One region of the Lysinibacillus sp. FSL L8-0126 genome, then DNA from elsewhere that is predicted to be linked to it. Evidence: riboswitches for the same ligand, from Rfam matches in the RefSeq annotation. Region 1 holds a riboswitch; each other region holds the start of a gene.
The links. A riboswitch is a leader RNA that binds a small molecule or an ion and turns the genes downstream of it on or off. The one in region 1 is predicted to bind thiamine pyrophosphate.
Positions count from the first base shown of each region.

Region 2: linked by a shared signal. The riboswitch ahead of thiT (energy-coupled thiamine transporter ThiT) and the one ahead of thiW (energy coupling factor transporter S component ThiW) in region 1 are both predicted to bind thiamine pyrophosphate.
Region 3: linked by a shared signal. The riboswitch ahead of MHI34_RS18185 (ABC transporter substrate-binding protein) and the one ahead of thiW (energy coupling factor transporter S component ThiW) in region 1 are both predicted to bind thiamine pyrophosphate.

Region 1 covers NZ_CP152028.1:586,265-597,108, forward strand. Annotated here, with positions in the region: gene MHI34_RS02890 (GNAT family N-acetyltransferase) at 1-202, opposite strand, end outside; gene MHI34_RS02895 (hypothetical protein) at 334-813, opposite strand; gene MHI34_RS02900 (TrkA family potassium uptake protein) at 820-1,482, opposite strand; gene MHI34_RS02905 (TlpA disulfide reductase family protein) at 1,624-2,079, opposite strand; gene MHI34_RS02910 (peroxiredoxin) at 2,228-2,770, opposite strand; gene MHI34_RS02915 (XRE family transcriptional regulator) at 3,177-3,719, shown strand; gene MHI34_RS02920 (ABC transporter ATP-binding protein) at 3,737-4,843, shown strand; gene MHI34_RS02925 (ABC transporter permease) at 4,833-5,642, shown strand; gene MHI34_RS02930 (ABC transporter permease) at 5,639-6,436, shown strand; gene MHI34_RS02935 (ABC transporter substrate-binding protein) at 6,433-7,506, shown strand; gene MHI34_RS02940 (tetracycline resistance MFS efflux pump) at 7,735-8,931, shown strand; TPP riboswitch at 8,998-9,105, shown strand; gene thiW (energy coupling factor transporter S component ThiW) at 9,197-9,697, shown strand; gene MHI34_RS02950 (VWA domain-containing protein) at 9,942-10,844, opposite strand, start outside.
Region 2 covers NZ_CP152028.1:2,199,911-2,210,754, forward strand. Annotated here, with positions in the region: gene MHI34_RS10685 (exonuclease SbcCD subunit D) at 1-408, shown strand, start outside; gene MHI34_RS10690 (SMC family ATPase) at 405-3,485, shown strand; gene MHI34_RS10695 (hypothetical protein) at 3,527-3,649, opposite strand; gene MHI34_RS10700 (DUF4870 domain-containing protein) at 3,705-4,028, opposite strand; TPP riboswitch at 4,156-4,263, shown strand; gene thiT (energy-coupled thiamine transporter ThiT) at 4,400-4,960, shown strand; gene map (type I methionyl aminopeptidase) at 5,122-5,877, shown strand; gene MHI34_RS10715 (hypothetical protein) at 5,911-6,624, opposite strand; gene MHI34_RS10720 (polyphosphate kinase) at 6,823-7,647, shown strand; gene MHI34_RS10725 (GNAT family protein) at 7,814-8,401, shown strand; gene MHI34_RS10730 (carbonic anhydrase) at 8,455-9,015, opposite strand; gene MHI34_RS10735 (hypothetical protein) at 9,195-9,329, opposite strand; gene MHI34_RS10740 (aminopeptidase) at 9,470-10,711, opposite strand.
Region 3 covers NZ_CP152028.1:3,755,686-3,766,529, forward strand. Annotated here, with positions in the region: gene MHI34_RS18160 (spore germination protein) at 1-77, opposite strand, end outside; gene MHI34_RS18165 (HesB/YadR/YfhF family protein) at 230-520, opposite strand; gene plsY (glycerol-3-phosphate 1-O-acyltransferase PlsY) at 540-1,142, opposite strand; gene parE (DNA topoisomerase IV subunit B) at 1,702-3,678, shown strand; gene parC (DNA topoisomerase IV subunit A) at 3,675-6,113, shown strand; TPP riboswitch at 6,233-6,343, shown strand; gene MHI34_RS18185 (ABC transporter substrate-binding protein) at 6,497-7,492, shown strand; gene MHI34_RS18190 (thiamine-binding protein) at 7,494-7,784, shown strand; gene MHI34_RS18195 (ABC transporter permease) at 7,784-8,557, shown strand; gene MHI34_RS18200 (ABC transporter ATP-binding protein) at 8,532-9,281, shown strand; gene MHI34_RS18205 (TatD family hydrolase) at 9,271-10,020, shown strand; gene MHI34_RS18210 (hypothetical protein) at 10,044-10,220, opposite strand; gene MHI34_RS18215 (sodium/solute symporter) at 10,317-10,844, opposite strand, start outside.

The sequences.
Region 1 (10,844 bases):
CTGTCGTCTTTAATGATATATATAAATATGTATTAGGAAATGGTGCTGCTAGCATGTCTTTAAAGGATGCCTCTATATAGCTGTCCTGTGGTACACCTCCAAGATAGGTTCTAACTTGTTCATTGGAGTAAAGCATATGTATAGCTTTGTAATGTTCTGGTTGTAATGGCTCTATCACACAGTTACTTGTTATAAACTGCATTTTTCTACCTCCTTCTTTATGCAAAGTGTAATTCAACCATCAGACAGAAATCAAACATTTTTTCCAAATATTACTTTCCACTTTTATAAAAAAAGTAGTGACCAGCCCTTATTGCTGAATCACTACTTGCGTTATTGTCCGAATTGTTCGAGTAACCGTTGTGTATTGGTTGATTGTTCGAGGGCTTTTTTCTCATTGGCCCAATAAACCAAATATTGTGTATCGCCAACGGTGAAGACCATTTGTTGCAATTCTTCATCAAGCTCAGAACGAATGGCTACCTCTAAAATTTCCACCTCATAAAGAGGCTTTTCTTTCATTTTATAAACAATATGATAAGCTGGCTCTTCTTCAAAAATTGTTCTTTCCTTTTTAGAAAGATCTCTTACATGACTTAATGGATGTTTCTCTATAAAGTCTTTTGCTTCATCTCCTGTAGCTTGCAATAAAGATTGGTCCCCTTGCAATAATTCAATTGCATCGATTTCTGTGGCATGATCTAAAATTAAGGAGATTGCCTCATCTTCATTTTTTTCTCGATATTGCATGATAAAAGCACCAATTAGTAAAACAGCGGCAAAAATAACAAGTCTCCATCTTCGTTTAGTCATTTGCCATTACCCATTCAATGCCTTTTTAACAAAGCGATTTATATCAACGTCAGCACCTATCACAAGCATAATATCTCCTAGTAAAATCTTATCACTTGCTTGTGGAGACACGATAATATCAGCTCCACGCTTGATTCCTACAATGTTAATGCCATATTTTGCTCGAATATCTAAATCCATAATGGAGTATCCTGCAATCGCGTCATTTGCCTTTAACTCCATAATTGAATGTTCATCCGAAAGCTCTAAATAATCTAGCACTGTATTAGATAACATATTATTAGCAATACGAATCCCCATATCTCGCTCAGGATGGACGACAAAATCTGCACCAATTTTACGTAAAACTTTTTCATGATAGTCATTTTGAGCCTTTACTGTAATTTGCTCAACACCAATTTCCTTTAAAATAATCGTTGTTAATATACTCGCCTGAATATCTTCACCAATTGCTACAATAACATGCTCAAAATTACGGATACCTAATGAATTCAGTACCGATTCATCAGTTGAATCTGCAATGACAGCCTGGGTAGCAATGGAGGCAAATTCATCTACACGCTCTGAAGAATGGTCAATTGCCATCACCTGTGCACCCTGACTCATTAATTCACGAACAATACTTCCTCCAAAACGTCCAAGCCCTATGACCGCAAACTCTTTTTTCATCATAAAAAATCCCTCCGAAAACTACTATACCATCATTGTAGCTTATTCTTTATCATATGTATTGTTAAAACAAGAGTCTATTCGTCAATGTTGGATAACAAAAAAGACGAGGATCTTGATCCCCGTCTAAACTTCTTTTTATTATTCAGCGTTACGCATCTCATCTAGCACGCGATTGACACGCTTTTCTAGCATTTTCATGCCACTTCCTCCAGCTTGCATATGACGCAGCTGACCATCTTTATCAAACACAAAATATGCTGGTACATATTGGTTTTCAAAAGCATCTGTTAGTTTCATTTCACTATCTACAAAGATTGGTTGCACAATATCATGTTCTGCTGCTACTGCTTTGATTGTATCTAAATCAGTGTCTGCCTCAGAACGCGGCATATGTACTGCTACAACATTTAATTCATCTTTAAATTGATCACGGAAATTGTTGACGTCCGGCATTGCTTCTTTACATAAATGACAGCTTACTGACCAAAAGTGGATTAATGTTGGTTTCTCGCCTACTAATTCAGCTTTTGTTACTTCCCCATTTAACCAAGTCGTTGCACCTACTAGCTCAGGCATTTGTTCACGAAGTTTCATAAAAATCCTCCTCTAATATATAGGTTGTTTTCAACTAGTTCGATAACAATTGAAAACCCTTCTCAAAAACAAAAATTCAGTTAAAAGTCCCCACAAACTTGTCGTGGGGACTCTTAATTTGTTCCATAATGACTCGACTCTATTTAGATTATAGAGTTGCTTGACCTGGACGCCAGTTTGCTGGGCAAAGACCACCAGTTTGAAGTGCTTGAAGTACACGTAACGTTTCATCAACATCACGGCCGATGTTGTTATCGAATACTGTTTGGTATTTTAATTCGCCTTCTGGGTTGATGATGAATAGACCACGTAATGCGATACCTTCTTCTTCAATTAAAACACCATATTCTTTCGAAACTTGGTGGTTTGTATCTGCAGCTAATGGGTATTTTAATTCACCAAGACCATTTTGAGTGCGGTCTGTGTTAATCCATGCTAAGTGAGTGTGGATTGTGTCTGTAGAAACACCGATTACTTCTGCATCTAAGTCTTCGAACTCGTCATAACGATCACTCATCGCAGTGATTTCAGTTGGACATACAAATGTGAAATCCATTGGATAGAAGAAAAGAACTGTCCATTTGTCTTGTGCTTTAATATCTTCTAATGATACTTTACCAAATGATTTGTCTGAAAGTACTGCTTCCATTGTAAAGTCAGGTGCTTGTTTACCTACCATGCGTTCTGCCATAATAAATCCCTCCGAATAAATATGTAGTTTATATATTCCATTCGCACAAGCGAACTCATCTTCTACGATAGCAGAGTAACCGCAGTTTTTCAAACAAGTAAACTCCGCTCGTTTGTACGTTTGAAGTGGCATGACAAGAAATCGTCAAATCCACAAATGAAATGACTGCTACAGCCTATTTATTCACTATTTTTAACAAAAATATTCTACCCTATACAAAATTTTTCTCCATTTTCTTTATGCCTGTTTTTTTAACATTTTATAGCTATTTTTTTCACGAAAAATGATTGCAAAAAAAAAATTATTATGTATAATTGTAATGGTTTTAGTAAACTAAAAGTTTCGTTAAAGTAAACTTCGTATTTCAAAAGTTTATGATTGCTAAACTTCTTCTAGGAGGGAAAAGATGCAAATAGGAGCAAAAATTAAAGCGCTTCGTTTAAAAAAAGGTCTTACCCAAGAGGAACTTGGAGAACGTACAGATTTAAGTAAAGGTTATATCTCCCAATTAGAACGTGATTTAAACTCACCTTCTATTGAAACATTATTTTCTATTTTGGAAGTGTTAGGTTCAACACCTAAAGATTTTTTTGATGATGACTCACCTGAACAAAAGGTTGTCTATACAGAAGAAGACCAATCTATCTATACAGATGAAGAAAAAAATTATGAAATTCAATGGCTAATCCCTACATCTAACGAAAAAGAGATGGAACCCATTTTCTTAACCTTTGCTGCTGATGGCGAATTCAAGCAATTTGAGCCGTCGCTCTCAGAAACATTTATTTATGTTGTCAAAGGACGTATTCGTCTTGTTTTAGGGAATGAACAGTATATTGCAAGTGAGGGCAATGCTCTTTATTTTGACGCGACAGATCATCATCAAATTTTCAATGCACATGCAGATGAAACTAAAATTTTACTCGTTGCAACAGATTCTTATTTATAGCTTAAGGAGGCGCATCAATGACAACGAATTCCATTATCCGCTTTGAAAATGTTTCAAAGTCTTATAGTGACGGTACCGTCGTCTTAAAGAATATCAACTTGGAGCTTGAAAAAGGTAAATTTTATACACTCCTTGGTCCATCTGGTTGTGGAAAAACAACCATTTTACGAATTATTGCTGGTTTCACAGAACCAACGACTGGAGATATATTTTTCCACGATAAAAAAATTAATGCAGTACCTGCAAATGAACGTCAGGTCAATACTGTTTTTCAAGATTATGCGCTATTTCCTCATTTAAATGTTTTCGAAAATGTCGCATTTGGACTACGCATTAAAAAGCTGCCTGAAAATGAAATAAAGGAACGTGTGGCTGAGGCATTAAAATTTGTCAATTTGGCAGGCTACAGCAACCGTGAAATCTCTGAAATGTCTGGTGGGCAGCGTCAGCGTGTGGCGATTGCGCGTGCCATTGTTAATGACCCTGAAGTCATTTTACTGGATGAGCCACTTTCCGCATTAGACTTAAAGCTACGTACTGAAATGCAGTATGAATTGCGTGAATTACAGCAACGTCTTGGCAAAACCTTTGTCTTTGTTACACATGATCAAGAAGAAGCACTTGCTATGAGTGATGAGATTTTTGTTTTAAGTGAAGGACAAATTCAACAATCAGGTACGCCAGTGGATATTTATGATGAACCGATTAACCGCTTCGTGGCTGACTTTATTGGTGAATCTAATATTGTACCAGGTGTGATGATTGAAGATTTCAAAGTTGAATTTGCTGGCAAAATTTTTGAATGTGTCGACCAAGGGATGAAACCAAATGAAAAAATTGATATTGTTATTCGACCAGAAGATTTAGAAATGACAACTATCGATAAAGGGAAACTTGTGGTGAAAGTGGATACACAATTATTCCGAGGCGTACATTATGAATTATCGACGTACGATAAGGATGGCAATGAATGGCTAGTCCATTCATTGAAAAAAGCAGAAGTAGGGACAGAAATTGGCTTAGGCTTTGATCCTGAGGCTATTCACGTAATGCGCTTAAATGAAACTGAGGAAGAGTTCGATAAACGATTAGAATCGTATGGAGACGATGAAGATGCAAACTAAGACATCGAAATCAGCGTTATTTCCATATGTGTTATGGATTGCCTTTTTCGTTATCGCGCCGATTGCCCTCGTTGTTTATTATTCCCTACTTGATTTACATGGCAATTTCACGCTCGATAACTATAAAGCGTTCTTTACTTCTGTTTACTTAAAGATGACATTGAGCTCGTTTTGGTATGCCTTTTTAATTACATTCTTTACTTTATTAATTTCATACCCAACTGCTTATTTCTTAACGAAGACAAAGCATAAACAGCTTTGGCTTCTGCTCATCATTATTCCTTCTTGGATTAATCTATTGTTAAAAACATATGCCTTTATCGGCATCTTTGGATTATATGGACCAATTAATGCATTTATTGAAGTATTTGGCTTCGATCCTAAGCAAATGCTCTTTACGGATATTAGCTTTGTCTTTGTATCGGTCTATATTTTTATTCCGTTTATGATTTTACCGATCTTCAACTCCTTAGATCGATTAAACCCGACGCTTATTTATGCAGCACGCGATTTAGGTGCCTCTGCTTTTACAACTTTTCGCCGTGTCGTTTTACCATTAACAATGGATGGCGTTAAATCTGGAATTCAAGTTGTCTTTATTCCAGCGCTATCCCTGTTTATGATTACACGCTTAATTGCCGGAAATCGCGTCATCACGCTTGGTACAGCGATTGAACAGCAATTTCTTGTAACACAAAATTGGGGGATGGGTTCTACTATTGCTGTGTTCTTAATTTTATTCATGGTGATTATTATGCTCATTACGGGACAAAAAGATAAAGGAGGTCGCGTACGATGAACAAACTATCTGCATCAGCTAAAGTCTATTTAACGATTGTTTTTATCGTTCTGTATGCTCCCATCTTCTATTTAATCTTTTACTCGTTCAATAGTGGTGGCTCCATGAATCACTTTGAATCCTTTACTTTAGAGCATTATAAAGCTGTTTTTGAAGATTCACGTCTTCTTGTTATATTAATTAATACTGTAATCGTGGCATTACTTTCTGCTTTGATTTCTACTATTATTGGCACACTAGGTGCAATCGGTATTGTGACTGTCAAGGATTCAAAAATGCGCAATACTTTACTATCCTTAAACAATGTCTTAATCGTCAGCCCAGACGTTATTATTGGTGCTAGCTTCTTAATTTTATTTACAATGGTTGGCATTAAGCTTGGCTTTGCGTCTGTCTTGTTAGCCCATGTCGCATTTAGTGTACCGATTGTTGTTCTAATGGTTTTACCTAAACTACTAGAAATGAATAAATCCTTAATCGATGCAGCATTAGATTTAGGGGCTACGAAAAAGGATATTATGATGCGTGTCATTCTTCCTTATATTCAACCAGGGATTTTTGCGGGCTTCTTCCTTGCCCTTACGTATTCTTTAGATGATTTTGCCGTGACATTTTTCGTAACGGGTAATGGCTTCAGCACATTATCTGTAGAAATCTACTCCATGGCCCGTGCAGGTATTTCTTTAACGGTTAATGCTATTTCTGGTTTGGTATTCTTTGTTACGGTGTTAGTCGTTGTTGGTTATTATTTCATTACAAGTCGTACGAGTAAAAGAATGGAGGGACAACGATGAAGTCATTAATTCAAGCTACCATCGCCATCCTTGTTGTTTCAGCCCTTTTATTCTATGCGGCTGACGCCTTAAGTGCAGGCGGCGGTAAAAGTGGAAAAGACACGTTAACAATCTTTAACTGGGGAGAATATATTGATCCTGACTTGCTGAAACAATTTGAAAAAGAAACAGGCATTCATGTCATCTACGAGACATTTGATTCCAATGAAGCGATGATGACCAAAATTCAACAAGGTGGAACAGCATATGATATTGCCGTTCCATCTGAGTATATGATAGAAAAAATGAAGGAAGAAAATTTATTGATTCCTTTAGATAAAACAAAAATCCCTAATTTTAAAAATATCGATCCTTACTTTTTAGATTTACCATTCGATGATGACAATAAATATTCGGTCCCTTATTTCTGGGGAACAGTAGGCATTGTCTACAATCCAAGCCTTGTGGGAGATTTAGATTTCTCTTCTTGGGATGATTTATGGGATCCATCCTTAAAACGAAAAGTCTTTTTAGTAGATGGTGCTCGTGAAGTCATTGGAATGGGCTTAAACAGTCTCGGATATTCCTTGAATTCACTAGACAATCAGGAACTACGTGAGGCTACTGATAAATTAATCACACTTGCACCAAATGTAAAAGCCATCATTGGAGATGAAATTACACCATTAATGATCAACAATGAGGCCACTGTAGCCCTTACTTGGTCTGGGCAAGCAGCAGATATGATGTATGAAAATGAGGAGCTAGACTTTGCTGTACCTGAGGAAGGCTCGAATTTATGGTTCGATAATATGGTCATCCCTAAAACATCGAAAAATATCGACGGTGCCCATGCCTTTATCAATTTCATGCTAAGTGCTGAATCGGGTGCACAAAATGCCGATTATGTAGGCTACTCTACGCCTAATATCGCTGCTATGGACTTAATGGATGAAGAAGTTGTTTCTGATGAACGCTACTATCCTTCTGAAGAACAACGCGATACATTAGAAGTTTACAAAAATTTAGGACCAGACTATTTAGGGAAATATAATGAATTGTTTTTAGAATTTAAAATGAGTATTCGTTAAAGCATATAAAGGTCTATCGATGAATTTTTATTTTGTCGATAGATCTTTCTCTATTATCTTCCTGCTTTTGGCAGCACTTCACCTATTGTCTGTTTATTCTTTTCTACATCGTGGATTGGTATTGCTGCACTAGCAGGTATGTTTCATTTCAGACTTTCAACCGATATGATGATAGGATATCTTATGATAGACTTTAGTATATTTGATTATAAAAAGGGGGTTCATTCGATGACCCAGCAGAAGTCCAATAAGGCGGCTTTATATATTTTAATGTTTAATATGTTTATCGCAATGGGGAGTATTGGAATTATTATTCCTGTCATGCCAGAGTATTTAAAAATTTTTGGTGCAGCAGGACAAGTTCTAGGTATGCTAATTGCAACGTTCGCCTTAGCTCAATTCGTATTTTCTCCAATTGCTGGGAATCTTTCGGATCAGTATGGTCGGAAAAATTTAATTATTTTCGGTCTTATTGTGACAGGTCTTGCACAAATCGGTTTTGGCCTAGCCACAGACGTCTGGATGCTATTTTTAGCACGCTTTTTAGGCGGTCTAGGTTCCGCATTTGTTGCACCTCCTATTATGGCATTTGTAGCTGACGTTACTACCTACGAGGAACGTGGAAAAGGTATGAGTATGTTGGGTGCTGCTATGTCACTGGGCTTTATGATAGGGCCAGGAATAGGTGGTTTCTTAGCAAAGGTTAGTTTACATTTTCCATTTTTCACGGCAGGAGTTGCTGCCATACTTGCATCTGTTTTATCTTATTTTTTATTACCATCTACTAAACCAAACACTTCACATGACAAGCAAAAGCAAGAAAATCTGGCGAAGCAAATGGCTCGTTCCATACATATGCCTTATTTCGTTATGCTCATTATCATGCTCGTGTTCTCGTTCGGAATTGCCAACTTCCAAACAACCTTGTCATTATTTGTGACAGAAAAGTTTAATTACACACCCGTAGATATTGCGATTATTTTAGTTGTCGGTGGTGCTTTTGGGGTAGTTGTACAAATGTTTGTGATTACACCACTTTTTAATCGCTTTGGTGAAATGAAAGTTGTGTTAGTCAATTTATTTATTGCATCTGTTGCTATTTTCTTAATATTGTTTGTATCTGGCTTCGCTCTTATATTAGTTGTAGCAACTATTTTCTCTACAGCAACAACACTAATTCGTCCTGCTGTAAATACACTAATTTCAAAGCTTGCAGAGAAAGAACAAGGGTTTGCTGCGGGCTTGAATAATGCTTACATGAGCCTTGGCAATATGATTGGACCAGCCTTAGCAGGTTTACTATTTGACTGGAATATGAACAGTCCATATATTTTCGGATCTATCATATTATTAGCCTGCTTCTTCCTTGCACTCATCTGGACATTGAAAAAAGCACCTCATCTAATGCATCCTGATACGAAATAGTCAGAAAAATCATTGACTATTTTTAACATTATGTTACATTAATGTTGGTTAATAAAATTGAATGATATTTACCACTGGGGGAGCCTTTAAAAGGCTGAGACGTATATGATGATGTACGGACCCTTTGAACCTGATCTAGTTCATACTAGCGGAGGGAAGTGGCGCTACTTGCTATTGTCATTGTCTATGCAAGGCCGCTTCCTATTGTTTAAAGGAAGCGGCCTTTTAATTTCCCTCATGATTTTATTCAGGAGGAGTGAACCTTATGTCAATTCGTAAAATGACAATCATGGCTTTATTAGTAGCGATTGCTGTAGCAGGATCTACCTTTGTATCCATACCAACAGGCATCGCACGCGCCTACCCCGTTCAGCATGCTGTTAACGTAATAGGAGCTATTATACTAGGACCCGTGCCATCAGTTCTAGTTGCCTTTGTGACAGCCATCATTCGTATCTTTACTGGTACAGGCTCTCTTTTAGCGATTCCTGGTAGCGTCATTGGAGCATTGTGTGCGGCCCTTGCCTACAAATACAGTAGAAAATCATGGCTAGCAGGATTCGGCGAAGTTTTTGGCACTGGTATTTTAGCTTCACTTATTGCCGTACCCTATGCAAAATTGCTTATGGAGACATCCGTAGCCGCATTATTCTTCATGCCAGCCTTTTTAACATCAAGTACCATCGGGGCCATCTTAGGTGTTATGGTAGCTAGCACTTTGCGAAAATCGGTACTAGTAAAGAGTTTTAATTCTTCGCTTTATTGAGTGGTGCTGAGTGCTTTTTGATTTTGGAAATCCTTTAAGATGTGCGAGAAGATTTCTTTTCTAGTCTTTGAGCGGGGTTCGTTTCTTTATGAGCGTCTCTCTCCCCCGAGAAGCACTTTTCGAAGGCTGCACTGTGTCAATCACCTTTGCACCCCTTTCCTAGCGGAAACCACCATTTTTTAAAACCTCAAAGCATTTAAAAAAGCAGTGCAAAATGGAATGATTTTGCACTGCCTTCACTCTATTATGATCGTTTTTTCATACCCTTTAATAGTTGGGCTACGTTCGTGTCTCCTGCTTGTACAGGTTTCTCCTCAATTGGCTGCTCTTTTTTATTCGTTTTTGTTAGGAAACTCCACCCAAAACGTCTTATGGTAATATCCATAAAGAATAGAAGCATACTTGCTAAAAGAAGCCATGTAGCAATGTTTTGTCGATCCGCTCCTTTGGTTGTAAAGTCACGGAACACATCTTGTGGTTCTTTTAAAACGGCTCCCCCTGTTTGATTTGTTAACTCTTCAATCAGTTTTTCATTAACAGGGAGCAGTTCATACTCAGCACTATAAGGAACACTTAGACCTGCCTGATAAATGGCCTGCTGCTCATCCGCTATACGGAAGAAAATCAATCCAGGTTCGGCCTGTACAACAGCTCGAACTTGGGAGGCTGAAATGGTTTCTAACTGTGTTTCTAACTCCTCCCCTGCTTCATTAACCGCTACAATGTCTAAAAATGCGGCTTCATTTGTAGGGTCTGTAATCATAAAGGAGCCATCAGCTTCTAATCTCACATCATAGGCAACATCATTATAGCTTGGCAACATTTGTGAAATAAGCGTCTGCCAAAATGTTCCCCAGTCCTGCCATCTTGCCCAATCTCCTGTCCATTTACCCGTTGAATCGGATGTAAAAGCAAATGTTTTACCGAGTCCATATTGCCATTGTGCTAACACAGGATCTTCCTTCTCACTTTCTGCAATTACGGTTGTCCCTTGCTTAGCTGTCGTTCCAATATAAGCATTCATTTGAGGGACGCCATTGGCAAATAGCGAATTCCATCCTGCGGCATTATAAATTGCTGGATAAAACGGATTATCCTCAATATAGGTACGAGAAATCATAGCTGTTTCACGAGATAAAATAGAAGG
Region 2 (10,844 bases), 1.6 Mb from region 1:
TTTTTAATCATTGATTTAGATGAGCATGGTAATAGCACAGTAACTAAAAGAAAGCTTGTGCCAAGAAGAGATTTACAAGTAGTAGAAGGTCAATTAGAGGATTTATTAAAGCTCACACCAAGTGATGATTATGTATTTGTCAGATTGACGGATACAACTTCGGTGTCTTCGCCGATGGAACGCATTCGCAGTGTGTTTCCGCACGCTATGCATGTGGAACGTAAGGTATTACGACAAGAGGTGTCGCGTGAGCTACAAGTTGTAGAAACGGAAAAACTAGAGGATATTGATTTATTCCGTTCTTTCTTTACCGATATTATCGGTATTCAGCCAGATGAAGATACGGAACGCCTTTTCACAGAGATGTTACAGGAATTATTAGATGAGGAGCGAGAGACAGTAAAATGAAGCCATTAAAGTTAACGATTACTGCATTTGGTCCCTATAAAGACACTGAAGTAATTGATTTTCAAGAACTAGGGGAACATCGATTGTTTGCTATTTCTGGTAAAACCGGTGCTGGAAAAACAACCATTTTTGATGCCATTTGTTATGCCCTTTACGGATCAGGCAGTGGTGAGGATCGTCAGGATACGGCTTTACTGCGAAGTGGCTTTGCTCATGATGATATTTATACAGCTGTAGAGCTCATGTTTGAAATGCATGGAAGGGTCTATCAAATAATACGACAGCCCGGTCATATTAAAGAAAAAAATAAAACGATTACTGGGAAGAAAATAGAGTTAGCTGAAGTAAAAGAGGGAAAGCTTGATTATAGCATTGTAGAGAAGCAGCAAACGCTTGAAGTCGATAAAAAATTGCAGGAAATAATAGGTCTCACAAAAGATCAATTTAGCCAAATTGTGATGCTACCTCAAGGTGAATTTCGCAAGCTATTAACCTCAGATTCTACAAACAAAGAAGTTATTTTGCGGAAAATCTTTAAAACAGACCGCTTTGGTGTCATGACGAAAAAGCTTGATGCTAAACGAAAAGAGGCAGAGAGTGATCTACAACGTGCCAAACAATTAAAAGAACATTTACTTGGTCAAATTGACGGTGTCTTACCACAACGTTCATCAGCGTTATTCACATTAATTGCTGACAAAACGGAAAATTTACATCAACTAAAGCAGGCACTTGATGAGGAGATTATATACTATACAAAATGTATTGAGGATGAACAGCTACAATATGAAGAAGCTTATAGCCTTCATCAAAAAGAACAAGAATATTATCGATTAGCTAAAACACTGAATGAGCAATTTGATGAGCAAGCGAATCGACAGCAGCGACTACAAATGCTGTTACAAGAGCAGGACTCATATAGCGCGAAGGAGCAGGAGATTGTTTTAGCAGAACAAGCAGAGCGACTTGTGCTACTTGAACAACAATGCATTGATTTACGTGCTGAACTTAATGTAAAGGAACAAGCTTTTCAGCAAGCACAAGTTAAGCATCAGCAAACAGAAGAGCAACTGCAGCGAGCCCAAGAAAAATATAGGGTAGAAGAGGCGAAAGAGCCTGAGCGTCAACAAATTTTGCAGCAGGAATTGCAATTATTAGCGTCATTGCCTAAATGCGAGGCCTATGAAAACAACGTGCAGCAGCTGCAAATAGCTGAGCAGTATGTTGAAACAGCAAAAATGGCGGTGGCTGATAACCTGACGTTATTGGAAAAAGAACAAGAGCAATTGCAGCAATTTTCTCAAACGATGGAAGGCTATGAAAAACAGGTTGAGCCATATGAAAGCTACTTAGAACAGTTACCGAAACTACGTGAACAGGTAGCTTTAGTCAAACAAGCTGAGAAATATAAAAGTGCCGTAGAGTTAGCACAGCAGGACGTAGCTGCCTCAGACATTCACTATCAAGAAAGTAAAAAGGCCCTTCTATTATTGCAGCAACGGTGGCTGACAAGTCAGGCTAGTATTTTAGCGGAACAGCTAAAGGAAGGGGAGCCTTGCCCTGTTTGTGGCAGTATGACTCACGAGAAAACACATAAAGAGCAACTGGAAGTTATTGAACTTGCTCAAGTGGAAACGTTAAGAGTGAAGGCTTCTTCAGACGAGCGTATGTATCTAGAGAAGGCAGCACTTTTGTCATCTACGCAACAGCTTCTTCAAGATACATATCAGCAGCTAGAAGCACAGCATATTAAACAAGAAGACCAAGCACAGCTCATCGCTACTTTACACAAGACGGAGCAAGAGATTGCGAGCTTAAAAGTTGTCCATCATCAACTAGCAGATATGCGATTAAAGCTAAAGCATCAACGTGATAGAATAGAGCAGCTTAGAAATAAACAGATGGAATTAGAGCAATATTTAGCTGAGCACATGAAAGAATGGACAAGATTACAAGCGGTTGTAGAAGAACAGCTCAAGCAGATGCCAGCCAATTTACCAACATTACAGCAATTAAAGCAACAACTTACGGATGTTAGTAAACAGAAAATGGATTTGCAAAAAACATGGCAAGAGAGTCAAGAAAATTTGCATGTCGTAAAAGAAGAGACAAGTAATGCAAAACTAACTGTAGAAATCGCCAAACAATCTTTTGAGGAATTACAACTCAAAATGAATGAAAAGCGGCAGCAATTTTCAGCAAGCATGCAGGAAATCGGCTTTGACAGCTATGAGGAATACGCAGCTGCCAAACGGAGTGCGAGCCAATTGGAGGCACTTCGCAAAGTATGCAGTGACTATGCTTTACAGGTACACACCCTGAAAATCCAAATAACTGAAGGGGCTATGTATCTTCAAGGGAAAGAGAAGCAAGATTTAGTGATGATGGAAGCAAAAGTAGAACAACTTCGTACAGCGTATGAGGAAGCATTTAAACGTTTGCAACAGATGAATGGTTTTGCACAAGCATGCCAGGGCTTTATAAAAAAAGTGGAAGAAACAGCGAGAGAGCTTCAGTTACTTGAACAAGAAGCTAGTCGAGTAAAGGAACTCTATGGATTATTAAACGGACAAAATTCGAAAAAGCTGTCCTTTGAGCGATACATTCAAATTAATTACTTAGACCAAATTACCGATGCCGCTAATATTCGTCTTTATCACTTATCAAATGGTCAATTTGAGCTTAGACGTTCTGATAGACTAGAAAAGCATGCGAAGCAAAGTGGGCTTGGGCTTGATGTATATGATGCCTATACGGATCAATTACGTGATGTGAAAACATTATCCGGTGGCGAAAAATTTAATGCTTCCTTAAGTCTTGCTTTAGGAATGGCAGATGTCATTCAAAGCTTCCAAGGGAATATTCATATTGAAACCATGTTTATTGATGAGGGCTTTGGCTCGCTTGATGAGGAATCTTTGAATAAAGCAATTGATACATTAATTGCTTTACAGGATTCTGGTCGTATGATTGGCGTGATTTCTCATGTGCCTGAATTAAAATCAGCGATGCCAGCGGTCTTACATGTAGAAAAAACATTGAATGGACATAGTCAAACCCACTTTGAAGTGAAATAAATAAAAGGCGTATTTCCAAAACAAGGGAATACGCCTGCTGTTTATTTTTTTCGAGGGGTGGCTGTAGGCGTTGTCCCTTTTTTTGCAGCCATTACTTTTTTCACGATAGGAATAACAATAGGTGCTAATTTTACGGCGGTTTTCACAACATTTGATACTTTCATTCAAAAACAGCTCCTTTTACAATTACTACTACCTGTTTCGCTTAAAAATGAAACATTAACGAATAACACGAACAGCTTGAATAATATTCCATATTACAATTCCTAGTGAGATGATGGCATAAATGGCAAACGAAACGAACCAAATAATCAACATCGTATTATTGCCGGACGTTGGATCCAAATTAAATGTAGAAAAAACAAAGACAATAAAGAACAGAATGCCGAAAACAAAAGGAATTAAATGAGAGATAAGTGCACGAATTGAATGTCTTTTTACGTCACTATCTTTCGTAATAATGTACACAATTAATGGGACGATAAAAGGGGCGAAGAAAATACTTAAATAACTAAAGGCAGATAAAATTTTTTGGTTCTCCATAGTTGTACCTCCTTTTTTAATATTTACGCATGAAAAACAGCAAAGTTTCAAAAAAATAATATATGGAAGAGGTTGTAATCCTTCTATCCTTTGCGTACAATGAGAATGTTCAAATAAATTCAGATGTAACGACCACAAGGGGAGCTGATGATGTCAGCTGAGACTGGGCACGTAATGCCTTGACTCTTTGAACCTGTAAGTTAACGCTTGCGTAGGGATGTGGATAGAAACCGACACTAGTACGATGTGAGGCTCTGTCCTGGCATCGTTTTTTCATTCTTGAGGGAATAAAAAGGTGTCAGAAAGAGACATATCAGCGCATTTCTATTCCTGCTCTTGTATCCTACATCGGAACAAAGGAGAGAATATATATGGACAAAAAAAGACTATTAATGCTTGTGGAGATTGCGATATTTGCAGCAATCGGTCTTGTGCTTGATCAGGTTTCCTTTAAAGTATGGGCACAAGGTGGCTCTGTTAGTCTAGTCATGGTACCTATTATGTTAATAGCATTTCGCTGGGGCTTAGTAGCTGGGCTAACAACTGGATTACTCGTAGGTGTAATGCAAACCATGTTTGGTGCTACGATTGTGCACTGGCTACAAGGATTCCTTGATTATGGTGTTGCTTTCACAGTTGTAGGATTAGCGGCGGTTGTGCGTGGACCCGTGTTGGCGGCTGCCAAAAATGCCAACAAAACAAAAATGGCACTTTACATTATATTAGGTACGGTACTTGCGGGCTTTTTACGATATGCAGCCCACACGACGGCTGGCGCTGTATTTTTTGCAGAATATGCTGGCGATCAAAATGCATGGATCTATTCCATCATCTATAATGGTACATATATGCTACCAGCAACTATTTTAACGGCAATTGTAGGCGTTCTTTTATTCACAGCTGCTCCACAATTAATGCAAAGAAAAGCATAAAACATGCCCCTCACATTTGTGAAGGGGCTTTTTTGTCGCAAATAACTCTTTGCGCACTTCGCAAAGTAAGGAAGCATACAATATTTAAAGCGTTTATCGTTATACGCATAACAAGTTATGTTATATTAAAGTATAGATATTAGATGAAAGGGACGTTATACATGATTGTAAAAACGCAAGAAGAGATTGAAGCTTTTAAAAAAATAGGACGCATTTGTGCTGAAATTCGTGAAGCGATGAAAGCTGCCACAAAACCAGGTGTTACAACATTGGAGCTAGATGAAATTGCTGGCCGTATGTTTGCAGAGGCTGGCGCGATATCTGGTCCAAAGGGAGAATATGATTTCCCAGGGTATACATGTATTAGTGTCAATGAAGAAGTGGCGCATGGTATCCCCGGAAAACGTGTTATTCAAGAAGGGGATATTGTAAATATCGATGTTTCTGGTTCATTAAATGGCTACTTTGCTGACACTGGTATTTCATTTGTGGTTGGTGATGGCTATGAGGACAAAGAAAAGCTATGTCGCGTTGCCAAAAGCGCCTTTGATCGAGCAATGACAAAGGTAAAGGCTGGGTCTAAATTAAATCAAATTGGTAAGGCAGTTGAACGTGAGGCGAATGCTAATGGCTTAACTGTTATTATGAATTTAACTGGTCATGGCTTAGGTCAATCTTTACATGATGAGCCGAATCACATTTTAAATTACTATGATGCATGGGATTCTACAATTATGAAAGAAGGTATGGTGCTTGCGGTTGAGCCGTTTATCTCAGCGAAGGCAGAGCATATTGTAGAAGCTGGTGATGGTTGGACATTCATTACACCTGATAAATCACTTGTAGCTCAAATTGAACATTCAGTCATTGTAACAAAAGATAAACCGATTATCCTAACATCATTAGACGAAGAATAGAATGCAATGAAATGAAAAATCCTGCTTACCAATTTATTTTTGGTAGGCAGGATTTTTTTTAATAAATAAAATACCAACAAAGAGAACACCACATAAAAAGAAGGCGGCGGTAGTGACAAGTAGCTCATCAAAACCATTATGTAAGGCGATTCCTATATAAGCCCAAATAAAAACACTAGGAAACAAAATATCAAAGTGATGGAAACGGATATGTAGCGCAAGTGCTCCACCTAATGTCAGCAAAATTACTGCCCAAAGAGGCGTACTAAGACCAAAGCCGTTCCAACCATAAGCCGTTAACGTAAAACTGATATTCGTAATAAAAATAAATGTCATCCATGCAAAATAAATGGAGAAAGGAATACGACCCGACATTGCTTTGTCATGAAGAGGGTACGTATTATACAACATAAATAAATACAAGACTAAGAGTAATGTAATGCCAAGTGAAACAATAAATAACTCATGATGCCATACGTATATCATCAATGCTTGCAATATATTTATGCAGCTAAAAAGCGCAGACTGTTTCATAGTTGTCTTTTTGATATTCATAACTAACCAATAACCGAGTAAAAAATAAATAAGAATCCAAATTACATGACTTACACTAACTGGTGCAAATACTACAGAAAAGCGATTAGCGATTTCTAGCATAGATTGACCGTTGATATTCACGAAAAAGGATGAAAAGGTTAGGATGAGTGAGACAAGATAAGAAATTGTCATCAAGATAAACCGAGGCATGTTTTCCTCTCCCTTCGTGTTAGATTTTATAGGGAAAAGACAAATAAGTATAGTGCTGTCACTATTTTTATTATAACGGAAACTTTCAACAATGTATCGTGTTGTTTTGCTCGTAATATCTACAATTTACCATCTCAATAGGCATCCATATATTTCTTTAGTACAATAAGAATATCCAACCAAAAGGAGTGAAGTTTCATGGCACAAAATTTGAAAAACCTAGACCTATCCATTGAACTAGATAAAAAGATGTATAAAAAGAAATTAAAAGTACTCCAATATGAAATGTTAAATGCACAGCAGTTTTTACTAAAAAACAAAATAGGTTTAATCTTAGTATTTGAAGGAATGGATGCTGCTGGTAAAGGTGGCGCGATCAAACGATTGATTGAACGTGTAGATCCGCGCGGTTATGTGGTACACCCTATCTCAGCTCCACAGCCACATGAATTACGCTATAACTATTTACAAAGATTCTGGAGAAAATTACCGCAGCATGGACAAATCGCTATTTTCGACCGCTCATGGTATGGACGTGTACTAGTAGAGCGTATCGAAGGCTTTGCAACAAAGGATGAATGGTCTCGTGCGTATGAAGAAATTAATAATTTCGAGAAAATTTTAACTGCGGGAGATTACATAATTATTAAGTTCTGGCTACATGTTTCAGATGAAGAGCAATTAAAACGCTTTAAAGAACGTGAAGAAAACCCTTATAAATCTTGGAAGCTAACAGACGAGGATTGGCGGAATCGAGAAAAATCACCACAATATATTGAAGCGGCGAATGCAATGTTTGACAAGACAGATAAAAAGGATGCTCCATGGATTTTAGTTGCTGGAGACGATAAAAAACATGCGCGTGTTCAGGTGCTTCAAGAAACAATTGCACATATTGAACGTGAGGCTCAAAAACGTGGTCTTCATCTAACAAATGTATTAGCTAATGGACAGCTAGAGGATGCTGATTCATCCAGTTTAGAAATAATAAATGAGAAAAAGCAAGAACAAAAAACAAAATAATAAAATGGTGCTGCTGTAACAATAAGACATGAGCTGTTTTAGTTGTAGCAGCATCTTTTTTTACATACAATGAAATAAAACTAGGGTTTACAATCATTAGATTGTAGCCAATGTGAACAGAGAATGAGAAATGTACTGATATTTATTGGAAGGCTAGTGTGGAGAAATGGTGCTTAAAATTTGGAATTTATTAAGAAAAAAGGGTGGGAATGTGGTAACGATAAAGGGGGAAAAATGCTACATCCGCACATTCCAAGAAAAAGATGCACGAAGTTTATCGGGTCTCGTAAGCCGCAATAAATACTTTTGGTCTGTATACGAGCCACTACAAAAACCTGAATATTATACAGTTGATGCTCAATATAAAAAAATTCAAGAGAGTCTCTATTTAATGGAGTCAAAACGAGAATTTACTTTTGGTATTTTTGAGCATGGAACAAATAATCTAATAGGGCATATTGCACTTTATGCTGTAAAACGCTTACCGTACTCAAGTGCATTTGTTGGCTATGCGATGGATGAAATCTATGTAGGCAAGGGAATCGTCACAGAGGCTGTAAATATGGTGGTGAGATTCGCATTCGATCAAATTGGTTTACACCGTGTAGAGGCATATGTCTCTACACAAAATAACCCCTCTATGCGCGTATTAGAGAAGGCTGGATTTCAACAAGAGGGTCTGCTAAGGAGGCTACTGTATATTAATGGCCGATGGGTAGATCACTATATGTATGCGCGTTTAGAGGATGAATAGAAAAACAAGTGCCTATCCTTCACGAGAGATGGGCACTTGTTTTTTATTAGCTATTATTTGCTACCGTCTTCAATTAAATCAAGATGACCTGTATTCGGATCAATGATTAAACCATGAACAGGAACGTCTTTCACCATTAATGGGTGATTACGAATCGTATCGACACTTTTCTTAACACTTGTTGCTACGTCACCGAAACCACGTAAAAATTCTTTTAAATCAAAACCAGAATATTCCAACATTTTGATTGTTTCTGGATCAATACCCCTTGTCACCATTTCACTAAGCATAGCATCAGGGTCAACTGCACTCATTCCGCAGTCATAATGTCCAACGACATACACTTCATCAGCTTGTAGGCCATAGACAGCCACTAATAAACTACGCATAACTGCACCGAAAGGATGGCTCACTAATGCGCCAGCACTTTTCACTATTTTTACATCGCCATTCCGCAAATTCATAGCTTTTGGTAAAAGCTCTACAAGACGAGTATCCATACAAGATAAAACAACAATACGTTTATCAGGATATTTTGTAGTGATGAATGGTTCATATTTCTTTTCTTGTACAAACTCTTTATTAAACTCTAAAATATCTTGTAACATTGTCATGAATATTGCTCCCTTCCTTACAAAAATATTTTAGAGCAAAACGTTCAATATGCAAACAATAAAGACTTTTTTCAGATAATTTTTACAATAAAGAAGCAGTTTCCTACGCTTTAATAGATGAAAATAACTTGTAAGTGATAAAAAAACAGCTACCATTGCAGTAGCTGTTTTTTTATACATTAATATTCTTCGTTTGGCTTTGGATCTACAGTTACTGAAGACTTGCTATCTAAACCAACTTGTAGGTAGTGGATGAAGAATCCCGTTGAAATTAATAAAACTGCTGAAAAGCCAAGAACAGTTGTAATGAACATTATTAGAGCTCCTCTCTACTTAAATGATCTACTAAACTTCCCTAAAACAATTATACAATAGGTTACTAGGAAAATCTAAGGATAATTTATGACAACCTTAACATACTTAGCCTAGAATACTATTAGTAGGAATGGATTATTTAGATTGCCCAATTTCCATCGCGGAATATTGGGTCTATTTGATCATCATGAGTAATTCCATCTATATTCATCTTATCCGATCCAATCATAAAGTCTACATGTGTCAAGCTTTGGTTAAGACCATGTGCACTTAATTCCTCAGAAGTCATTTCTTTACCACCCTCAATGCAAAATGCGTAGGCACTGCCAATGGCTAAATGATTCGAGGCATTTTCATCGAATAATGTATTGTAAAATAATAAATTAGATTGTGAAATAGGTGATTGATGTGGAACTAATGCTATTTCACCAAGATAATGAGCACCCTCATCTGTTTCAATAAGGGAAGCTAAAATTTCTTGTCCTTGCTCTGCCTTCACGTCAATGATACGACCATCCTTAAATGTTAAAGTGAAATGATCGATAATATTGCCTCCGTAGCTTAATGGCTTAGTACTGGAAACATACCCATTAACACCTGTTTTTAAAGGGGCTGTAAAAATTTCTTCTGTAGGCATATTGGCCATAAATGCTTGGCCCTGTGTATTAATACTACTGCCACCTGTCCACACATGATGTGTAGGTAACTCAATAGTTAGGTCAGTGCCTGGAGCAGTATAGTGGAGCGACTTATATTGCTTCCCATTTAAATAATCAGCTTTGCTATGTAATTCCTGATCGTGAGCATGCCAAGCTTCTATAGAATGTTCAACGTCAATACGTGTCGCTGCAAAGATGGCTTCCCATAATGCATCCATTTGTTGTTCCTCTTGTAAGTGAGGGAATACTTTTGCTGCCCAGGCTTTAGATGGAGCAGCGATAACTGACCAACTAAATTTATCAGACTGTAGCGATTGATAATAGTTTGCTAATGCTTTACCAGATGCTTTTTGGAAGGCCATGATTCTGTCACGCTCTATACCTTTTAGTAAATCTGGATTTTGTGAGCTAATGCTTAAGAAAGCGGCTCCGTGTTCAACCAACCATTCACGCTCTTGCACTTTCCATGGCGGGAAGAAATCAAATGAGTCTTTTGGTGCTCCCTCATAACGAGCACGTACAAGCTCGTCATCCGATAAATCGACAAATACCTGTTTTGCACCATTTTTATAAGCTATTTTGGTAATTATTTGCGCCAATTTTAGGTTATCAGTCGAACAGCTTATATAAAGATACTGACCTTTTTGGATATTTACTCCTACTTTCACAGCTAATTCGGCATATTTTAGTAATTTTGTGTTAAATGATAATAACAAATTCATATCCCCTTTCGATATAAGACAGTTTAGTGTAATATTCTTAATTCAATATAATCAAAAATGGTCGAAATGTGAATAAAAAGCATTAATTACATCGAAAAATAAGTGAAATACATTTATACTAGGAATATATATA
Region 3 (10,844 bases), 1.5 Mb from region 1:
TTATTTTTAGCTAGGGATGTATACAACAAATCGTTTGTATGGGATGGGGAGGTATCGATATTGTTAGACATAGACATGTGTTTTCCTCCTCAAATATACGCTCATTATTTATAGAGTGGACAATTTTTTTGAGAGATAAACGAGGTGAGGGTGAAAATCTAACTATTGGCATGATGGAGCCAAATAAAAAAACAGTCTATCCTTTCATGGACTGAAAGGATAGACTGTTTTATGTACGATAGTCATATTGCAATTCATCATTACTAGCATCAACGTCAACATGTAAGTTGTGATCGTTAAAGAACCAGAGATCTTTCTCATCAATGTAATAGGTTACATCATCAACCACTGTCTGTACGCCTATAGCAATAGGTTCTTCACGAGTCATGCCAAGTGAAAAACCTTCATGAAAAGGACTAGAGCCACCATAGCGTGCATAAAAACGAATCGTATCACCTGGTTCTACTTCCATTTCGTGTTTGAACCACTGGAGTGCTTCATCTGTCAATGCAATGTTCATTTCGAATGCTCCTCTCTTCCTAAAGCCATTTTACCTTTGGCTCAGTGCCGTTTTTAATACGTGTAATATTGGCACGGTGACGATAAATAATAAAGGTAAATAAAAAGGCTACCAAGATGCCTAATGCAAAGTCACCCGTAACAAAATAATAAACGATTGCATAGATAAGTGCTACTAAAGCGGCTATCATCGATGTTAGGCTGACGATCTTTGTGATTTTTAATGTCACAATAAAGGTAATAAATAATAGGACAAAGAGTGGCCACGAATAGCCTAATAAAACACCTGCGGATGTTGCCACTGCTTTTCCACCACGGAAATTGGCGAAGATTGGAAACATATGACCGATTACGGCAACAAGACCAAGTAATAAGGGATGCAGTGTGCTGTCAGAGAAAACGGGAAGTGCTACTAATAAAACCGCAGCTGTTCCTTTGAGCACATCCATTACGGTTACAACAATACCTGCTTTTTTCCCTAATGTTCGGAATGTGTTGGTTGCACCAAGATTACCGCTCCCGTGTTCACGAATATCGGTATTATAAAAAATTTTACCTATCCATAATCCAGAAGGTATAGAGCCGATTAGATAAGCACATAAAATAATAAGTCCATTGATCATAGCTGGACTCCTTTCATTCATAGTCCATCACTTGGTACTAATAGTTTGTAACAAGTATTTTACACTTTTTCTTGCTAATCTACAATGTTATGAAGGAGATTTCATTAGGAGCCTTGAATTCAATACAAAAGAAAACCTATTAATAAGGGGTAGGCTTTCAGACATGAGATTCTAGAAAGTGAAAAAAAGCCTTTATAAAAATATAGGCAAAAAGGCAATTTTGTCAATCCTTCATTCCTTTGGTAGAATAGAAGTCTAACTTTATCCAGTTTAACCGTAATAAACATTGTAGCGTTTACACTGAACTAGATTCTATGTATGCTGAAACTAAATCGGCTACTATGCGTCAAACGTTTATGGATACTAGTAGCAGTCTGCCCTGCTTAAATACCAATTTTAAGCAACTGTTGCAGATGTTTACTATTGATAAAGATGATCAAAACTGTGAGCAAATTTTAAAAATTTAATGGACCTGTCGCTAGCTATTGACAGGAAATGCTATTATTATTAGGATGAGAACATAAATAGAACATGTGTTTGTTTTTTGGAGGGGAATTTTTTGACGAATAAACAGTCAACTAGCGTTTATAATGATGACGCTATACAAGTATTAGAAGGATTAGAAGCGGTACGCAAACGACCTGGCATGTATATCGGTTCAACGGATGGCCGTGGACTTCATCACCTTGTGTATGAAATCGTAGATAATGCGGTGGATGAAGCACTGGCCGGCTTTGGATCTCATATTATTGTCACAATTCATAAGGATCAAAGTATGAGTGTGCGCGACTTTGGCCGTGGGATGCCAACAGGTATGCATAAAATGGGTAAACCTACCCCTGAAATTATTTTTACGGTGCTACACGCAGGTGGTAAATTTGGACAAGGTGGTTATAAAACAAGTGGTGGCTTGCATGGTGTAGGTTCCTCTGTAGTTAATGCACTATCAACATTTTTAGAGGTGACGATCCATCGTGATGGTAAAAAGTATCGTCAGCGCTTTGAGCATGGTGGACATCCTGTCACAACACTTGAAGAAATTGGGCAAACGAAGCAAACAGGTACACTTGTTCATTTCCTACCAGACGAAACGATTTTTTCTGTCACAAAATTCAATTATGATACGTTAGCAGAACGTTTACGTGAATCAGCCTTTTTATTAAAGGGCTTAAAAATTGAATTAATCGATGAGCGCGAGGAAGGCAAACAAGATGTATTCTTTTATGAGAATGGCATTGAAGCTTTCGTTGCGTATTTGAATGAAGAAAAGGATGTTCTTCATCCTGTGAAATATGTAGAAGGCATACAAGATGATATTGAAGTAGAATTCGCTTTCCAATATAACGATGGTTATTCAGAAACGATTTTGTCGTTCGTTAATAATGTACGTACTCGTGATGGCGGCACACATGAAACGGGTGCAAAAGCGGCATTGACGCGTGTATTTAATGAATATGCAAGAAAAATCGGCTTGCTAAAGGACAAGGATAAAAACCTTGAAGGGACAGATATTCGTGAGGGTTTAGCAGCAATCGTGTCTGTTCGTATTCCAGAGCATTTATTACAATTTGAAGGACAAACCAAGGGCAAGCTTGGTACAAGTGAGGCTCGCTCTGCCGTAGATAGCGTAGTGTCTGAGCAAATTTTGTATGTGCTAGAGGAAAATGCAGAGTTATCGGCTTCTCTTGTACGTAAAGCAATCCGTGCGCAGCAAGTAAGAGAAGCGGCTCGTAAAGCGCGTGAGGACGCTCGGAATGGCAAGAAAAGCAAAAAAGGTAGTACGATTCTATCAGGCAAATTAACACCAGCTCAGTCTCGCAATGCGGCCAAGAATGAGTTGTATTTAGTTGAGGGTGATTCTGCAGGTGGTTCTGCCAAACAAGGTCGTGATCGTACATTCCAAGCGATTTTGCCTTTGCGCGGTAAGGTCATCAACACAGAAAAAGCCAAGCTACAGGACATTATGAAAAACGAAGAAATATCAACGATTATCCATGCGATTGGAGCAGGTGTTGGCACGGATTTTGCTGTGGAGGATTCAGCCTACGATAAAGTAGTGATTATGACGGATGCGGATACGGACGGGGCACATATTCAAGTCTTGCTCTTAACGTTCTTCTATCGTTATATGCGTCCACTCATTGAAGGAGGCAAAGTCTATATCGCTTTACCACCACTTTATAAGGTATCAAAAGGTACTGGTAAAAAAGAAGTGATTGAATATGCTTGGACAGAAAACGATTTACAAAAGGCCATCCAGAAAGTTGGAAAGGGTTACATATTGCAGCGCTATAAAGGTCTTGGTGAGATGAATGCTGACCAGCTATGGGATACGACAATGAACCCTGAGACACGGACATTAATTCGTGTCACAATCGAGGATGGTGCACGTGCAGAGAGACGTGTCACGACGTTAATGGGTGATAAAGTAGAACCGCGTCGTAAATGGATCGAAGCCAATGTTGACTTCGGTATGGAGGATGATTCAAATATTTTAGAAAATGAATTCATCCAACAAGAGGAGGACCAAGCATGAGTAGTACAGAAAAGTTTCAAGATTTACCGCTAGAAGAAGTGATGGGTGATCGTTTTGGTCGCTATAGTAAATATATTATTCAAGACCGCGCGTTGCCTGATGCACGTGACGGTCTTAAACCAGTACAGCGTCGTATTTTATATGCAATGTTTACAGAAGGCAATACACAGGATAAACCGTTTCGAAAATCCGCAAAAACTGTCGGGAACGTAATCGGTAATTACCATCCGCACGGTGATAGCTCTGTTTATGAAGCAATGGTACGTATGAGTCAGGACTGGAAGGCACGTCATATGCTTATTGAGATGCATGGTAACAATGGTTCGGTTGATGGTGATCCTCCAGCTGCGATGCGTTATACAGAGGCGAGACTGTCTGCTATTGCTGGTGAAATGCTACGAGATATTGGCAAGAAAACGGTCGAGTTTGTACCAAACTTTGATGATCAAGATATGGAGCCGACTGTTTTACCTGCACGTTTTCCAAACTTACTAGTCAATGGCTCTACAGGGATTTCGGCTGGCTATGCAACAGATATTCCCCCGCATGCGCTAGATGAAGTGCTAGATGCTGTGTTAATGCGCTTAGACAAGCCGAACGTGACAGTAGATGAGTTGATGACTGTGATTAAAGGGCCGGATTTCCCGACAGGTGGGATTATCCAAGGGGTAGATGGCATCAAAAAGGCTTATGAAACAGGTCGAGGTAAAATCATTGTCCGTGCGCAAGCCGTAGTAGAACCGATCAAGGGTGGCAAAGAGCAAATTGTCATCACGGAATTACCATATGATGTGAATAAAGCGAATCTTGTGAAAAAAATTGATGAGCAACGTGTAGATAAACGTTTAGAGGGTATTGCGGAAATCCGAGATGAATCAGACCGTACAGGCTTACGTGTTGTAATTGAGCTGAAAAAAGATGTTCCGGGAAAAGGAATCTTACAATACCTATTTAAAACAACAGATTTACAGGTAGCTTATAATTTTAATATGATTGCTATTCATAATCGTCGTCCAACGATGATGACATTGCCATTATTGCTAGATGCCTATATTGCGCATCAAAAAGAAGTGGTGACGAACCGTTCGATTTATGATTTACAAAAGGCAAAGGATCGTTCTCATATTGTAGAAGGGTTAATTAAAGCACTCTCCATTTTAGATGAAGTGATTGCGACAATCCGTTCTTCTAACGATAAGAAGGATGCGAAGCTTAATTTACAAGCGAAGTTTGATTTTACAGAGGTACAAGCCGAGGCGATCGTTAGCTTACAATTATATCGTTTAACGAATACAGACATTACAGAGCTTCGTCAAGAACAAGACGAGTTAAATAAGTTGATTGCGAAGCTAGAAGGAATTTTACAAAGTGAAGCCAAGCTTGTACGTGTCATTAAACAAGAGTTACTAGAGATTAAGAAACGCTTCACAGAGCCACGTCGCTCGAAAATTGAGCAGGAAATAGAAGAAATTAAAATTACGCTAGATGTCCTTGTGCCAAGTGAAGAGGTTGTGGTGACGGTGACAAAGGATGGCTATATTAAACGTACATCCACACGTTCACATGCCGCTTCCAATGGTCAGGATTTTGCGATGAAGGATTCGGATTACTTATTGTATGAAGCAACCTTAAATACACAGCATCATCTGTTACTGTTCACAAATCGAGGCAATTATATTTACCAGCCTGTTCATGAGCTACCTGATATTCGCTGGAAGGATCTTGGACAGCATATTTCAAGTATTGTGCCAACAGGGGAAGATGAGTCTATTATTGCAGTGTATGGCTTTGAAACATTCGAACAGCCAAATACGTATATTTTAACAGCTACAAAAGATGGTCAAATTAAACGCTCCCCACTGGCAGATTATGCGGTGACGCGTTATTCGAAGCCAATAAAAACAATGAATGTTAAAGCGGGCGATGCGATGATCTTTGCATCGTTTGTGACAGATGATGTGGAACTGATGTTAACAACGGATACAGCCTATGCGATTCGTTTCCCACTGGAAGAATTACCAGTTACAGGGGTGAAAACAGGCGGTGTCAAAGGCATCACGCTAAAGGATGGAGAAGCCTTAGTCGGTGTCAATGTGCTACAGCCTGATGCTACACAATATGTGGTAATCGTCACACAGCGTGGAGCCGTGAAGAAAATGAATGTTGCAGAAGTTGAAGTGGCAAGTCGTGCAAAACGTGGTCTAAAAGTATTAACAGAATTAAAAGCAAATCCTCACCGTATTGTGGCAGTTATTCAAGCAACGAATGAGGAGCAAATAGTGATTGAAACGGAAAAAGGTGTACAAGAGCTCATTGATGTCCAAACATTGACGCGTGCTGATCGCCATTCCAACGGTTCGTTTAAAGTGGATATTGCAACAGATGGGGCTATTTCCCATGTTTTAACGGCTAAAAAAGAACAGAAACTAAGCTAATGATAAGCCCAGTCTCTTAGGAGTGCTGGGTTTTTTTACGAGAGCAGTCGTTAGTCAAAAATAGCATCTTGTCATTTTAGCGTAACTATGGGTATAATAATCAACGAAAAGTTCATAGCACAAGAATGTAGGGGGGCTAGTAGTTGCTAGCTGAGATTGTGTCCGATAGACGCTGACCCTTTGAACCTGATTTGGCTCGTACCAGCGTAGGGAACATCTATTCAAAAAAGCAAAGTTTTGAAGATTGATTGCAATACGTCTGGGAGGAATCCTAGGCGTTTTTTTATGTTTTCAAGCAATATCTTGCCAAACGCATACGCTTTCTTTCTGGTGACAACATTCAACCATGAACACTTTCACATTATCAACTGGGAGGACTTCGCATGAAAAAATGGTTATTTATTCTAGTGGCTGCACTTTTAACGTTAGTGGGCTGTAGTGACAAGGAGGACAAGCAGGCTACTGATCAGCTGAAAAAAGTATCAGTGGTCTTAGATTGGACACCAAATACGAATCATACAGGGCTGTATGTCGCAAAAAAACTCGGTTATTTTGAGGAGCAGGGCTTAGATGTTGACATTATTATGCCTGGGGAGGCAGGAGCCGATCAGCTTGTTGCTTCTGGAAAGGCAGAGTTTGGTGTGAGCTATCAGGAAGGGATTACACAGGCTCGTGTGCAAGATGTGCCTCTTGTCTCCATTGCTGCTATTATTCAACATAATACATCTGGCTTTGCTTCTATTGCATCAAAAGGTATTACATCACCAAAGGATTTCGAAGGTAAAACCTATGGCGGTTGGGGGGCTCCACTAGAGCAAGCTGTCCTACAATCATTGATGCAAACAGAAAAGGCAGACATTCATAAACTAGATATCGTCAATGCAGGAGATTTAGATTTTTTCACGATGATGCAAAAGGATATTGATTTTGCTTGGATTTATTACGCGTGGACAGGTATTGAAGCTGAGCTACGGGGTGAAAAGATTAATATGCTGTACTTAACAGATTATAGTGATCAGCTGGACTATTATACACCTGTTCTAGCTACAAATGAAAAAATGATCCAGGACAATCCTGACCTAGTTCAAGCGTTTGTGGCGGCTGCATCGAAGGGCTATGAATACGCCATAGCACATCCAAGTGAGGCGGCTGATATTTTAATAGAAGCGGCTCCCGATTTAGATCAAGCGTTAGTGCATAAAAGTCAGGAATGGCTAGCCGATAAATATCAGGATGATGCCAAGCAATGGGGAGAGCAAAAGCTTTCTGTATGGGAAAACTATGCAAAATGGATGTCTAGCAACAACGTGTTAGAGGGCGAATTTAATGCGAAACAAGCCTTTACAAATGATTTCTTACCTAAAAAGGAGGCCAAATAAGATGGCGAATTCATTAATCAGTGTTCAAATCATTCCAAAAACAGAGAAATTTGAGGATGTTATACCGTATGTCGATGCGGCGATTGCTGTGATAGATGCTGCTGGTGTGAAATATGAGGTACATCCGTTGGAAACGACGATGGAAGGTGAGCTGTCAATGTTGCTGCAAATCATTGAAAAAATGAATGACAAGATGATTGAGCTTGGTGCTATCAATGTCATTACACAAGTGAAAATATTATATCAGCCAACTGGTATAACAATGGATACATTAACGGAGAAATACCAGTAATGAAACAAGCTTTGCAAAAGGGAAGGACGATTATTTTTATCGCCTTCCTCTTATTCGTGTGGGAGCTCATTGTGCATGTGGCTGAAGTTCCTCATTGGTTATTACCTGCACCAAGTAGTATTTTGTTGGAAGCTTTTAAAGCCTATCAAACCTTTTTACCACATGCTTGGGCTACGATGCAATTAGCCTTATTAGGACTTGCCATTGGCATTGCCTGTGGATTAATGGTGGCGATTGTCTTGCATCGATTTACATTTATTCGGGAGTTGTTTTATCCGATTTTAATTATGTCGCAAAATATCCCTATTCTTGTCTTAGCGCCATTGCTCATTATTTGGTTTGGCTTTGGTTTATTACCAAAGCTCATCATTATTTGCCTCGTGTGCTTTTTCCCCATTGTTATTGCGGCAATGGACGGATTTCGGCAAACAGCACCTGAGTTAAAGCATTATTTTGCCATGGTTGGTGCTACAAAGGCGCAAACTTTTTGGAAGCTCGAATGGCCTCATGCATACCCAACGATTTTTTCAGGTGTAAAAATTGCTGCGACGTATAGTGTGATGGGCGCTGTTATTGCGGAGTGGCTTGGTGCAAAAAAAGGAATAGGCGTTTATATGACCTTAGCACAGTCCTCGTTCCGCACTGATCGTGTATTCGTAGCCATTTTTGCGATTGTTTTATTAAGCTTACTGTTGTTTAGCAGTATTCGCTTACTTGAAAAATTCATGGTGAAGGGGAGAGGCTATCATGCTCAGCATTCAAAACATCGCTAAATCCTTTGATACCCTGCAAGTGCTTGAAGATGTATCCTTTGACGTTAAAGCTGGAGAGTTTGTGGCCATTGTTGGTCCCTCTGGCAGTGGTAAGAGTACCCTTTTTCAATTAATTGGTGGCGTTTCTACGATTGATCAAGGGTCCATTTTATTAAATGAAGAGGACATTCAGCGAAAAAGAGGAACGATTGGTTATATGCCTCAGCAGCCTTGTCTACTACCTTGGCGCACGATTTTAGAGAATGTCACACTCGTAGAGGAATTACAGCATCAACCAAATGCTGAACGTGCTATAGAGTGGCTTGAAAAGGTGGGGCTTGGTTCATTTATCCATGCTTATCCAAACGAATTGTCAGGCGGCATGCAACAGCGTGTATCTTTTATACGTGCGATGGTCAGTGATAAGCCGATTTTATGCTTAGACGAACCATTTTCTGCACTGGATGAATTCACCAGACTGGAAATGCAAGCGTGGCTATTATCCATCTGGGAAGCCTATCGTAAATCAATACTATTTGTCACGCATAGTATTGAGGAAGCACTCTTTTTAGCGGATCGGATCCTTGTTTTAAGCAAACGTCCTGCGACGGTTAAAAAGGAAATCATTGTGCCTTTTGAAAGACCCCGAAAAGAGGAAATTCGTCATTCAGCAACGTTCACCGAGTTAAAGCAACAATTATTTATGTACTTACAAGAAGAAAAGGGTGATATGTTTGTTGATTGATGCTCATATTCATTTGGATCAGTATCGAGATGAGGAAATTCCAGCCTTACTTGAAGAGGTAGAGACGGTGATTGCGGTTAGCATGCAGTTGTCGTCCTGTAAAAGAACATTGCATTTATCGAATAACTATCAGCCAGTGAAAGCCGCTTTTGGCTTTCATCCAGAACAGCCTTTACCAAATCCAAGCGATGAGGAGGCATTATTTGATTGGATCCGTTCACATAAAGAACATATGGTAGCTGTTGGTGAGGTCGGTTTACCTTATTATTTAAGACAACAGCAAACGATAGATGACCGACTCTATGTGGCTCTATTAGAGCGTTTTATAGTCTTGGCAAAGGAATTGGATAAGCCAATAGTGTTACACGCTGTCTATGAGGATGCTAGCATCGTTTGTGATTTACTTGACAAACATCAGCTTCGCCAAGCACATTTTCATTGGTTTAAAGGGGATGAGGCTGTGGTGAAACGCATGATTCAGCATGGCTATTTTATTTCGATCACCCCTGATTGTTTGTATGAACAAGAAATTCAACAGTTGATACAAGCTTATCCCATTGAACTAATGATGGTAGAAACGGATGGTCCTTGGCCTTTTGAAGGACCGTTTACAAATAAGCGTACATCTCCGTGGATGATGCATTCGACCATTGAGGTCATAGCGTCCATCAAGGGGTTGTCGACACAGGAAGTGGCTCAAATTATCACGCAAAACACCAATGCCTTCTATCGGCTTTAAAAGAAAAAGCAGTATAGGGAACGTTAGTCGTCCTTATACTGCTTTTTATGTTTTGTGAAATCATGATCGAGTTTCTCATTCTTTGTTTTTGTTATGCGCTCGTGTGTACTGAAGGATATAGATTGACGGTTTTTTTCAACATCCTTGCCGACAGTTCGTTTAACATGCATCCGTTTCTTTTTAGCCCTTGATTGTGACATGAGCATAACCTCCAATCTTTTTCTCATTCTATAGTAGCGAATAGGGAAGAAAAAGTAAAACCTCGTAAGCGAGATGCTTACGAGGGTGTTGAGTGATTAGTGAGATACGTCCTGTACAGAAATACCTGTGTTTGCTTTAACGTCAACTTCACGATACTTCGCGTCATCCGTTTCTTTAGAAAGTAATGTGCCGATGAAACCACCAAGGAAACCAAGTGGTACAGAGATTAAGGCTGGGTTCGTTAACATGATTAGTGGTTCACCAACGAAAATCGCCTTACCTTCAACTGGATTCCATACGTTTGGTGAAATAGCAACTAACACTAATGCAGAAATTAAACCTGTTAACATCGCCGTTACAGCACCAGCTGTATTAAAGCGTTTCCAATAAATTGTATAGATAATAACTGGAAGGTTAGCAGATCCCGCAATACAGAATGCTAGAGATACTAAGAATGCAACGTTTAATGTTTGTGCGCCAAGTGCTAATAGGATAGAGATAACAGCGATTGTAATGGAACCAATACGAGCTGCAAGAACTTGCTCTTTTTCTGTAATTTTACCCTTTTTAATAATTTGTCCATAAATATCATGAGATAGGGCAGATGCACCTGAAAGTACAAG